3 regions of the Pseudoalteromonas sp. CO325X genome follow, and region 1 is predicted to be linked to each of the others. Evidence: predicted binding sites of a transcription regulator. Region 1 holds the regulator's gene; each other region holds the start of a gene.
What was found. Region 1 encodes ArgR, which controls arginine synthesis, uptake and breakdown. Its sites were predicted from a motif close to ANTGAATANNTATTCANT; they were not measured.
Positions count from the first base shown of each region.

Region 2: argC (N-acetyl-gamma-glutamyl-phosphate reductase) is a predicted target of ArgR. The motif match lies at 2,548-2,565, and genes of this name have one in related genera.
Region 3: gltB (glutamate synthase large subunit) is a predicted target of ArgR. The motif match lies at 1,596-1,613, and genes of this name have one in related genera.

Region 1 covers NZ_SGPG01000032.1:329,737-334,027, reverse strand. Annotated here, with positions in the region: gene EXT46_RS17040 (ABC transporter ATP-binding protein) at 1-458, shown strand, start outside; gene EXT46_RS17035 (Dyp-type peroxidase) at 551-1,489, shown strand; gene argR (transcriptional regulator ArgR) at 1,449-1,916, opposite strand; gene mdh (malate dehydrogenase) at 2,146-3,081, shown strand; gene pdhR (pyruvate dehydrogenase complex transcriptional repressor PdhR) at 3,365-4,114, shown strand; gene aceE (pyruvate dehydrogenase (acetyl-transferring), homodimeric type) at 4,204-4,291, shown strand, end outside.
Region 2 covers NZ_SGPG01000001.1:174,655-178,945, reverse strand. Annotated here, with positions in the region: gene EXT46_RS00870 (ornithine carbamoyltransferase) at 1-595, opposite strand, end outside; gene argB (acetylglutamate kinase) at 605-1,378, opposite strand; gene argC (N-acetyl-gamma-glutamyl-phosphate reductase) at 1,390-2,397, opposite strand; gene argE (acetylornithine deacetylase) at 2,619-3,764, shown strand; gene EXT46_RS00850 (phosphate ABC transporter substrate-binding protein PstS family protein) at 3,854-4,291, opposite strand, start outside.
Region 3 covers NZ_SGPG01000029.1:32,093-36,383, forward strand. Annotated here, with positions in the region: gene EXT46_RS15270 (Grx4 family monothiol glutaredoxin) at 1-285, shown strand, start outside; gene EXT46_RS15275 (transporter substrate-binding domain-containing protein) at 475-1,389, shown strand; gene gltB (glutamate synthase large subunit) at 1,728-4,291, shown strand, end outside.

The DNA of each region.
Region 1 (4,291 bases):
TTACCCACTCTAAAGAAGAAGCATTTGCCTTTGCCGACACATTAGCGGTCATGCACAACGGACAAATTGCGCAGCAAGGTACGGCGAAACAATTATTCCAGCACCCTAACTCTAAAGTTGTGGCAGAGTTCTTAGGCACTGGTGTGTATATTGATGCCACTATCGTTGATGCCGAGCATGTGCAAACGCCCTTTGGTATTGTGCGCTCTTTACAGCCTTTGCCATCATCGGGGAAGGGGCAAGTGTATGTTCGTCCCCACGATATGCAGTTGATTGGTGATGAACACGGTGAAGTGACGTTACTATCACAGCGTTTTGTCGGCACAGAATACGTTTATCGCGTCAGCGTGTTTGCTCAAGAAGTTGAAATTCCTGCTAAGGCTGAACAAGAGTTTTTGCCGAGTCAGAAGCTATCGCTTACAATTACCCCACACTCTGTGAATTTCTTCGCTGATTAAGCGCGAATTCATAGCCTTTATGTAGCCGCGCGGGCGGCTTGGCGCCGGTAATAGGCGTTGCTAACAATAACAACGAAAGGAATGGTAACTTAATGCCCAGAGCGCAATCCGGTGTGTGCGCGCAGGCCAATTTGCACGGCTTGCACTTGTTTCTCAATGTCCTTGATGGCCATGATCACGCAGTTAAAAGTAAGCTCGCACAGTTAGTGGACCTGCAAAGCGAATACGATGATCGCTTCTCTGAGGCCATGGTTTCCAGCTTTGTCGCCATAGGTGCGCAGTACTGGCCGCACTTTCACCCCGATGCCATGCCTGCAGAATTAGCGAGCTTTCCAAGTATCCCCAACCGTGACCATCACGTGCTAGCACAGCCGTTCGATTTGTTTATACAAATTCGCTCGGACCGCGAAGATGTCAATCATCTATTTGGCCAGCGAGTATTGAAGCTGCTAGGCAGTGATGTCGAGCTTGTCGAGGAGATCACCTGTTATCGCTTTTTAGACGGCCGTGATTTTAATGGCTTTCTTTACGCTCCGGATACGCCTCATGGACGACAAAAAAATCTCACGGCCCTCATTAATGAACCCGACAATGATTTTGTAAAAGGTAGTTATGTGCACGTCCAGCGCTTTACCCACAACCTAAATGCCTGGCAAGCGCTCAGCATCGAAGAACAAGAGTTGGTGATTGGCCGTACTCGTCTGGATGCCGAGCTGCTCATGCCGATTAATGCCAACAGTCACGCGGCGCGCTCAGAGTTGAAAGATGAAAAAGGCGAGCCGCTGTTACTGCACCAAGGCATGCCCTTTGGCACCATGACCAAGCAAGGCTTGTTGTCGGTGACCTGCGCCGCCAGTGGCGACGCGTTTACGCAAATGCTGAAAAGTCAGTTAGGGGATCATCATCATTATGATGCTTGGCTGGACTTTACCCAGGCCGACATGGGCTCAGCGTTTTTTGCCCCCTCGGTGGACTTTTTAAAGTCGTTAGCTACACGTTCTCAAACAGCTTACGCACCCGCTCCAGAGTAATATCAATTTCTGAGACTTTGGCGGGGGCAATAAAAATGGTGTCGTCTCCGGCAATGGTTCCCAGCACGCCATCGGCCTTACCGAGAGAATCGAGCAAGCGCGCGATTAATTGTGCTGCACCTGGGCTGGTGGTGATGATGATCATCATCTCATTGTGAACAATATCCAGTACTAATTGGCGCAGTGGTGACTTCGCAGTGGGAACGGCTAATTCTGCGGGTAAGCAATAGACCATTTCTTGTTTGGCGTTGCGTGTACGCACCGCACCAAACTTGCTGAGCATGCGCGAAACTTTGCTTTGGCTGATGTTATCGAAGCCTTGTTCTTTTAGGGCATCAACAATCTCTCCTTGTGAGCCGAAATTTTCTTCTTTTAGGAGGGCTTTAAAGGCTTTTACCAAGGCTTCTTGTTTTTCTTGCGCGTGCATAATAATGGTCTTTGTAGCTTAAAGTCTTATCATTCTACCCAAGAACCGGGGTTATTTCATCCAAGGCACGGAGGTTTACAGTGAAGTTTACGACTATGGTCGAGATTATCGTCAAAATAACGCGGATAAATTTGTCTTTATCGGCGCTTTTCATTATCTTTAAGGCCACCAAAAGGTCAGATGACCCAAATCTTGATAACCCAATCTCGTTATTTTACGGAGAATTAAAATGAAAGTTGCCGTTTTAGGTGCTGCCGGTGGTATCGGTCAAGCGCTCTCTTTGCTACTAAAAAATAGCCTTCCTGCTGGTTCTGAGCTTGCTCTATACGACGTAGCCCCTGTGGTTCCTGGTGTTGCTGTTGACCTATCACACATCCCAACTGCGGTTGATGTAAAGGGCTTCGGTAAAGAAGACTTAGACGCAGCACTAAACGGTTGTGACATTGTTTTAATCCCGGCGGGTATGCCGCGTAAGCCGGGCATGGACCGCGCTGATTTGTTTAATGTAAACGCCAGCATTGTCCAGACGCTAGCTGAGGGCATTGTTAAAAACTGCCCGAAAGCCATGGTCGGTGTTATCACTAACCCGGTCAACGGCACAGTGCCAATCGTTGCTGAAGTATTCAAAAAAGCAGGCACTTATGACCCTGCACGCGTATTTGGTGTAACAACACTTGACGTGATCCGTGCTGAAACTTTCATTGCTGAGCTAAAAGGCCTGAACGTGAACGACGTGAAAGTGCCAGTAATTGGTGGTCACTCAGGGACTACTATTCTACCTCTACTGTCTCAAGTAGAAGGTGCGAGCTTCTCTGATGAGGAAGTTGCGGCGCTAACTAAGCGTATCCAAAACGCCGGTACCGAAGTTGTTGAAGCAAAAGCGGGTGGCGGCAGTGCTACACTTTCTATGGGCGCAGCTGCAGCGCGCTTCTGCTTGTCACTAGTCAAAGGCATGCAAGGTGAAGAGGTTGTTGAATACGCCTATGTTGAAGGTAATGGTGAAGACGCACAGTTCTTCGCTCAGCCGGTACGTCTTGGTAAAAATGGTGTCGAAGAGTTGCTTTCTTACGGTGAACTAAGCGCCTTTGAACAACAAGCCAAAGAAGACATGCTGGGCACCTTGAATAAAGATATTCAAGAAGGCATCGACTTCATGAATAAGTAATAGCCACCATGGCGGTTACTTCATGATATTGGCTAATAGCGATATCATGCTAAAAGCCCCTATAGTTCTGCTATAGGGGCTTTTTTGTGCATCTATTTCCTTTCTTCTTACTGGTCTGACCATTTGTCGCTAAGCGTAAATTACTTTAATTTGCGCGCATATCCACCATAATTGGCTGAATAAAAATTGATGTGAACTGGGTCAATTTTGACAGCTTGCGGTGAATTTGATACCTTAACCGCACTTTTTGGTATGACCAATTTACCCAAAGCATAAATCAACGATGTCATTGAAAGTAAAAGCAGCGAAATTATCGGACGTGATCTTGGCCCAGCTTGAGAATATGATTCTTGAGGGATCGCTGGCGCCAGGGGAAAAGCTTCCGCCTGAGCGTGAGCTGGCTAAGCAGTTTGAAGTATCGCGCCCATCGCTGCGTGAGGCAATTCAAAAACTCGAAGCCAAGGGGTTGGTGACGCGCCGCCAAGGTGGTGGCACCTTTGTAAAGAACCAATTGGAAGAGGGCTTAAGTGATCCACTGTTTGAGTTGATCAGTAAGCACCCAGAGTCGCAGTTTGATTTACTGGAGTTTCGCCATGCCCTCGAAGGTATCGCCGCCTATTATGCGGCATTGCGCGGGACTCAAAATGACTTTGTAAAGGTAAAGCATAGCTTTGAAAAAATAGCGCAAGTAAGTGATGACCTCAGTGCCAAGGCGAAAGCTATTAACGCTTTTCACTTTTGTATCGCTGAAGCGTCTCATAACGTGGTGTTACTGCACTTAGTGCGTGGCATGCAAGCTTTACTTGAGCAAAACGTACTGCAAAACTTGCAGGTATTGATGAAGAAAACCGCCGTGTCGCAGCAATTAGCGCAGCACCGCAAAGTGTTGATGGACGCCGTCATTGAAGGCCGCCCTGAAGAGGCACGCCTGGCCAGTAATGCGCACTTAGCCTTTATCGAAGAAGCCTTACTGGAAGCAACGAAAGAGCATTCGCGTATTGAGCGCTCTTTGCGACGTACCAGAGCACAATAAATTCGCTGTAAGCCTCAGTTGAGCATCGCGCTTAAGCTGGGGCTTTTTGGCATTTTAAATTCGTATTTTAAACATAAGGAAAACTCCATATGTCTGAAGTCAATAACGTTGACGTAGACGCACTCGAAACCCAGGAATGGCTACAAGCCCTTGAGTCGGTTGTGCGTGAAGAGGGCG
Region 2 (4,291 bases), on a different contig from region 1:
TCGCGGCAATTTGCTCTGCTTGCTTAACAATCTGTGCATCTGGACCGCTGCCTTTAGGGCATACAGCCACGAAGTCAGTCCCGAGGGTGGCGGCCAACAACATTAATGAGTGGGTGACGTTATTGCCCTCGCCGAGATAAGCCAGCTTTAGCTCGCTAACCTCACCGTGCACCTCTTGCAAGGTTAAAAAGTCCGCCAGTGCTTGGCAGGGGTGGTATAGGTCGCACAAAGAATTCACCACCGGTTTAGATGAAAACTGTGCCAGCTCTTGCACTGTGTTATGGTGATTAACCCGCGCCACGATGGCATCGGCCCAGGTGCTGATATTCAAAGCAAAGTCCTTTACCGACTCGCGGTTGCCCATGGCGCCATTTTGCTGATCTAAGTAGACCGCATGGCCGCCAAGTTTATTGATGCCTATATCGAAGCTTAGGCGAGTTCTGAGGCTTTGCTTTTCAAATAAGGTAACCACCGATTTGCCCGCTAAAGCTTGGGCATAATCATTGGGTTGCGCTTTCATTTTTTGCGCTAGGGTGAGTAGCGCGAGTACAGCTTTGTCGTCCAGCTCGAGGCCGGTAATAAAATCATGTTTCATGGTCTGTGCTTACATTGTAATTTGCGTGCCAACATGCTCACCATTGAGCAATGCAACTAAGTTCTCTGGCTTTTGCCAGCTCGAAATGTAAACACCCCGTCGTAAATGCTGGGCAGCAAGAAGGCTGGTCTTTACTTTGACCTCCATCCCACCCGAGATAACTCCTTGGGCTATCAATTCATCTATTTGCTCAGCACTTAATTGGTGTAACGGCTGAGCGGATTTATCCAATACGGCCTCAACGTCGGTCATAAAAATCAATTCACCATCAAGTTGTTTGGCAATTGCCGCTGCGGCCTCATCAGCGTTCACGTTGAACCATTGTCCTTGCTCATCAAAACCAACTGAGCTCACTACGGGCAGCTTTCCTACTTCTAGCAAGGCTGGAATAGCCGAGCGAGCACCCTGACTACACTCACCCACCCGACCCAGTGCCTTGAGTTTTTGCTGCGCATTGACCCCGGCTTCGTATAAACTCAGCCCTGCAGGCTCAAGGCCATTGGCTATCGCTGCTCCCATCAATTGTTTGTTGGCACACCCAGCTAGGGCACCAACGATATAGGGCATTTGCTCGGCAGGACTGATGCGTAGACCTTGGTGCTTCGCCGTGGCAAAGCCCGCATCGTGCAGCCAGCGGTCAACCAGTGAGCCACCGCCGTGAACCACAACAAAACGGGTATCGGTCATGGTCGCCAAGGTTGCGAACAACGCTTGCACTGACTGCGGGCTGTTTAACAGGGCACCGCCCAATTTGATCACCCAAGTGGTGTTGCTACTCGTCATTATTTTCCTCTTTATACCAAACCAATCGTTGGGTCTAATCCAGCGTTAATGTTCATACATTGCAGCGCTTGACCTGATGCGCCTTTTAGTAAGTTATCGATGGCAACACTGATAATCAGTTGCTGCTGTTGCAAATGCCAGCCAATATCAACATAAGGGGTTTGCGCGACGCCTTTAATTGATGCCAAACCACCAGCACCGAGCAGGCGAATCAAAGGTTCATCGGCAAGGCATTGATAAGCATCGGTGATGTCGTTAAGCGTGGTCCCTGCATTTACTTGCGCGTATATGGTTGCCAAGATACCGCGATTAAAGTTTCCTAAATGCGGGGTAAATAGCACTGGATGCCCTAATGCTTGTTCAATTTCAGGGGTATGGCGGTGATTAAACACGCCATAAGGGGCCAGTGATACCTCGCAAAAGTGCGTGTTCATATTGGCTTTGCGCCCCGCCCCAGTCACCCCGGATACGGCATTTATGATCACTTTTTGCTGTGGCGCTAATAACCCTGCTTGTTGAAGCGGTTTAAGCGCGTTTAGGCTGGCTGTTGGGTAACAGCCAGCCACAGCAACCAGTTGTGCATCCATGATGGCGCTGTTTTGCCACTCAGCTAGCCCATACACTGCTTGGCGCAATAGGTCAGGATGGGGATGTTCAAAGCCATAGTACTGGGTATAAAATTCGGCATCGGTAAGACGAAACCCGCCAGAGAGGTCAAAAACTTTAATATCCTGCTCGAGAAATTGCGGCGCCAATTCAACACTTACTTTATGCTCGGTACACAGGCACACGGCGTGCGCATGCTGACCAATATCAGCAATAGCATCGGCTGTTAGGCCCTGTAGTGGCATGTCTAATAACCCACGGTGCTGAGGATAAAGATCGCTGAGTTTTTTATCGCGATCATGACTCCCGGCAGAGACATAGCAGCCCTGCAAGACAAAATGAGGATGCTTGGCAACTAATTGCGCCAACTCAGCGCCGCTATAACCACTTGCGCCAATAATTACGATGTTCATGAAGATGCTCTTTTTTGGTTTAATCACGGGCGAGATGCCCAACGCAACACACTCTCACACTAGGATTTCCTAGGTGAGCGGCTTATCGTCGTCGCGCCGTACAAAGGGGGTGATGAACCATTATAACCAAACCAATACTTATGCTTAAAAAGTGAATTGATATTCACTATAAAGACATTTATATTAATATGCAACAATCGCGAATAATTATTTGGAAATGTATGGCTCTTCCCGACTTTTTGCACCTTTACCGGGAGTTAATCGCTACCCCATCGATCAGTTCACTGGATCCGAAATTAAGCCAAAGCAACCGCGCCGTTATTGAACACTTGGCATCTTGGTGCGAGGAGCTAGGCTTTGCGTGTGAAATAAAACCACTCAGTAGTGATGCCAATAAGTTTAACTTGATAGCGAAGCGTGGCCATGGCAGTGGCGGATTGATGTTGGCAGGGCATACCGATACCGTTCCTTTTGATCAAGGCCGTTGGAGTATGGACCCCTTCACTTTGAGCGAGCGAGACAATAAGCTCTTTGGTCTTGGCAGCATCGATATGAAAGGGTTCTTTGCTTTTGTGCTCAATGCCATCGCTGAGTTGGATGCGAGTAAGCAACAACAACCGCTGCTTATTCTCGCCACCGCCGATGAAGAAACCACTATGGCTGGTGCCCAAGAAGTGGCAAAGTATCCAGACTTAAAACCGGCTCGCTGCGTTATTGGCGAGCCTACCGACATGACCCCTGTATTTACTCACAAAGGGCATATGACATCAGCGGTTCGTATCATTGGCAAAAGCGGGCACAGCTCTGATCCTGAGCGCGGCATCAATGCCATTGAAGTGATGCACTTGGTGATTCAAAAATTATTGGTTCTAAAAGAGGATCTTAAGAATAAATATTCAATTGAACATTTTGCCATTCCCTACCCGACATTGAACCTTGGTCACATACATGGCGGTGATAACGCTAACCGCATTTGCGGATGTTGTGAATTACAGTTAGATATGCGCCCGTTACCAGGATTGAGTATTGTCGAACTGCAAGCCATGTTATTAGCGGCAACTCAGGACATCACTGCTCGCTACCCTGGCTGCGTTGAAGTCATTGATATGCACGACCCGATCCCTGCCTTTGCAGGGACCACTGATAGCGCGCTAGTGCAGCTGGCGCAAAAGATTTCGCAACAGCCAGCAATAGCGGTGAACTACTGCACTGAAGCCCCCTTTATTCAGCAATTGGGCTGTGAAACCATAGTCATGGGCCCAGGCTCCATTAACCAAGCACATCAGCCCGATGAATTCTTGGCCATGGACCGTATTGATCCATCACAACGTATTATCAAAGAACTTATTCAACAAAGTTGTTGGTAATACAGACTTTATGACGCACGGATAGCGAACACAAAAAAGCCCCTCATGGGGGGGCTTTAAACTAATCAACAAGATTCAAAGATACAATGTTACTGTAAGCCTAAACGCTTAAGTTCACGCTCAACCATCTTGCTTGAAAGTGGCACATAACCATCTTTCTCAACAATTTTTTGACCTGTTTGTGATAGCACCATTTTTACAAACTCAGCATCGATAGGAGATAGTGGCTTATTAGGGTGCTTATTCACGTAGACGTAAAGGAAACGTGATAGTGGATATTTGCCCGTTGCAACGTTATCAAGTGTTGCATCAACAAACTTATCGCCTTTTTTCGCCAGCGGCACCGTACGTACACCTGAGGTCTTGTAACCGATACCTGAGTAACCAATCGCATTCACAGAAGAAGAGATTGACTGTACTACCGATGCAGAGCCAGGCTGCTCATTTACGTTATTACGGAAGTCACCTTTACATAGGGCTTTCTTCTTGAAGTAACCATAAGTACCAGATACTGAGTTACGACCATA
Region 3 (4,291 bases), on a different contig from region 1:
TATATGAAAGGCTCTCCAAAACTACCAAGCTGTGGCTTTTCTTCTCAAGCAGCGCAAGCGATGATTTCTTGCGGCGAGCAGTTTGCTTACGTTGATATCCTACAAAACCCGGATATTCGTGCTGAGTTACCAAAATATGCGAACTGGCCAACTTTTCCGCAGTTATGGGTGGAAGGTGAGTTAGTCGGTGGTTGCGACATTATTATTGAGATGTTCCAACGCGGCGAGTTGCAGCCTCTCATTGAGCAAACAGCGGCAAAGTACAAAGACGCTGATAGCGAATAAGAGTAAAAAAGCCAGGTTCTCCTGGCTTTTTTATTAAGAGCCCTGTCCAGAGGCTTTGACTGATACCATCGATCAGCAACGCATTTCTCACTAAAAAAGCAATTTTTCGAATCCCTCGGTAAAAACTTTCCATCTGCACATCTTCGGTTAAACTTTGTTATTAATAGCAGTTTATTGGGCGTGCCTTGTATGTTCATGCTTTATATTCGTATGACCGTTTTAATTTTGGCAGTGGCCATACTCCCCGCTAGCTACTCCTACGCGCAAGGTCAATCTATTACGATTGACTATCAAGTAAATGATGCAACCATGAGTTACACAGGCTTTTGGCGCGGCAGTACCTTTATTGTCGATGCGGGGTTCGAGCGTAATGTGGTCGTCGCGACGCTTGATTGGCCTCCTTACTTGGGGCGTAATCAATGTCAGGGGGGCTGGCTATTGCATTATATGGCGGCGTTGCTATTGCAGGCTGGGTATAATCCTGAGTTCAGGTTTTTGCCTTGGGCTCGAGCGGTGCGCATGACTGAATTGGGTCATGCGGACATTTTAGCCCCTGAGTATGAAATAGAATCATCCGCGCCCTCAGACGTCATCCCTGGCAGCACGCGGCTTAATCACCTCGCATTGTCCTCAGCACTTGCGCATGCACCGGTGCATTATGTGGCTGCAGCAGACAGTGCTATCATCCAGGCCCCGCAAATATCGGAATTGCCCAATTACTCTCTTGGTATCGTTCGTGGCTATCAAAATGCCCCCCAGGTAGATCAAGTGATCGACAGTGGTCAAGTCATTGTTCAGCAAGCTATAGATGATGCGCAAAACCTTAACTTAGTGGTTAACGGGCGCGTTAACCTCATTATTGGCGATCCCTTGGTATTACATACCGTTGCCAGTGCAAACGGTATTGACCGCGCTGCCTATCGAGTATTGCAACCAAGCATAACCAATCAGCCATTGTATTTTGCGCTATCGAAAACGCGGCCACAGTGGCAAGTGTTGATGCAAGATATCAATCAAACCATTCCTGTTGCCAATGCTCAGCAATTGCGCCAACAGCTTACTGAGCGTATTGACGAGCACTGTGCAGCTCAGGGCGCACATTGAGGTGAATTTTTATTCGCAATACGAATAATTATTCACATGCACCCCATCTTTACGTTAACGTAAACGTCCGTTTTTAGGCTCGCTATTTACACGATTTGTAAATATGACACTGGTGTCATATAAAAAATAACGAGTATAAATAGTAAAAATACCTCTATACCCCCTTGCTTTGCATATGTTTACAAAGCGTGAAAAATATTCAAGAATGTGAATATGTATTCATGATTTCATTGACACTCTGTTTGCAAAGCGTTAGCGTTGACGGTCTGCTAGGCCGCCTGTGAGGGTTGCTTGCAACGCGGTTAGCACGCAGTAGCAAGGGGGAGAGGAGTCCGCAAATGTTATATGACTCAGCATTAGAAAAAGATAATTGTGGCTTTGGCTTGATAGCCCAAGTCAATGGGCAAGCCAGCCATAAGTTGATTCGCACCGCGATCACGGGTCTTGCCCGTATGGAACACCGGGGTGGTATTTCTGCAGACGGTAAAACCGGTGATGGTTGTGGCTTGCTGATGCAAAAGCCAGACAGCTTTTTTCGAGCTGTAGCCAAAGAAAACAACTGGTTACTGGGCAAGAACTATGCTGTGGGAATGGTTTTCCTAAGCCAAGATCCGGTTCAAGCCGAAGCGGCAAAACGCGTTATCACTAAAGAACTAGAACAAGAAACACTGACCCTACAAGGGTGGCGTGAAGTGCCGACCGATACCAGTTACTTAGGCGATATTGCCTTAAAGCAATTGCCACAGTTTATGCAGGTTTTTGTCAGCGCCCCGGAAGGATGGCGACCAAAAGATTTGGAACGTCGGCTGTACATTGCCCGCCGACGTATCGAAAAACAGCTAGAACAGGATAAGGATTTTTACATTGCTAGCCTGTCTGGGCTAGTCACCGTATATAAAGGCTTGATGATGCCAGAGGATTTGCCAAATTTTTATCTCGATTTGGCAGATATCCGCATGACCTCGGCAATTTGTGTTTTTCACCAACGTTTTTCCACCAATACCCAGCCGCGATGGCCTCTAGCACAGCCGTTCCGCTATTTGGCTCATAACGGTGAAATCAACACCATAACGGGCAATCGACAATGGGCTCGGGCCCGTGCTTATAAGTTTTCCTCGCCACTGCTGCCTGATTTGCAAAGTGCCGCCCCTTTTGTCAACGAGAGTGGCTCAGACTCCTCAAGCTTGGACAACATGCTGGAGTTGTTTTTAGCCGGGGGGATGGACCTGTTCCGCGCGATGCGCATGTTAGTGCCACCGGCATGGCAAAAGAACCGAGCGATGGATGATGATCTGCGCGCTTTTTATGATTTCAACTCTATGCATATGGAGCCTTGGGATGGACCTGCGGGCATTGTGATGTCCGATGGTCGCTTTGCGGCATGTAACCTCGACCGTAACGGCTTGCGACCTGCTCGCTATGTGGTGACCCAAGACGGGTTTATCACCTTGGCTTCAGAGGTCGGGATTTGGGATTATGCCGCCGATGAGGTGGTGGAGAAGGGCCGTGTTGGTCCCGGTGAACTGATGGTGGTTGATACCCTGCATGGCAAGGTATGGCACTCAGGGGAGATCGATCAAGACCTTAAAGCAAGGCATCCTTACAAACAATGGCTGGAGCAAAACGTTAAGCGCCTCACGCCTTTTGAGAAGCTGACCGACAAAGAAGCCGGTAACCGTTCGTTTGACGCTGATACGCTACTGATTTATCAGAAAATGTTTGCGTACACCAATGAGGAGTTGGACCAGGTCATTCGGGTAATGGGTGAAAATGGCCAAGAAGCCACCGGTTCAATGGGCGATGACACGCCATTTGCGGTACTTTCTGAAGGCCATCGCTCCTTATATGATTATTTTCGACAAAAGTTTGCTCAGGTCACGAATCCGCCTATCGATCCACTGCGGGAAAACCATGTCATGTCACTAACGACCTGCATTGGTCGTGAGCAAAATGTTTTCAATGAGACCACAGGACACGCTAAGCGCTTGCAATTTGATTCGCCAGTGCTGATGTACTCGGATATGGTGCAGCTGCGCAGTGCCAATGATGAGCACTATAGCCACAGCCAAGTGGACCTAAACTACACCAGTGATGAGACCTTAGAGCAGGCGTTGGAACGCGTTTGTGATGAGGCGCAGCGTAAGGCTGAAGAAGGCGCGGTGATGGTGATTTTAACCGACCGCCATATTACCCAAGACAGCCTGCCTATTCCGGCGGCAATGGCCGTTGGTGCGGTTCAGCAACGTTTAGTGAATAACAACTTGCGTTGTGACACTAACATAATTATCGAAACTGCAAGCGCACGCGATCCTCATCATTTCGCGGTGTTACTTGGTTTTGGTGCAACCGCTATTTACCCTTACCTCGCCTATGAGTCGCTGGTGGCGATGAGCGATAACAAGGTGATCGACAAGAGCTACCGCGAAGTGACGCTGTCTTATCGTAACGCTATCAACAAAGGGTTGTTTAAGATTATGTCGAAAATGGGGATCAGTACCATTTCGTCATACCGGTGCTCTATGTTGTTCGAAGCGGTGGGGCTATCCGATATAGTGGTCGAGCTATGCTTTAAAGGCGTGGCGAGTCGTATCGCTGGTGCCTGTTTTGAGGATTTTGAGCACGACCAAGGCAAGTTGCGCAAACTGGCATTTAGTGCACGTAAACTGCTCTCCCATGGTGGGCTGTTAAAATACGTTCATGGCGGCGAATATCACGCTTATAACCCCGATGTGATCCAAACACTGCAAACCGCAGTGCGCTCAGGAGACTATGCGGACTATCAACGTTATGCGGCCCTGGTAAACAATCGTCCCATCACTAATTTGCGCGATATGCTCTCGCTGCGCAGCGATACAAAGGCCATTAGTGTCGATGATGTTGAGCCGGCAGAGGCGCTTTATCA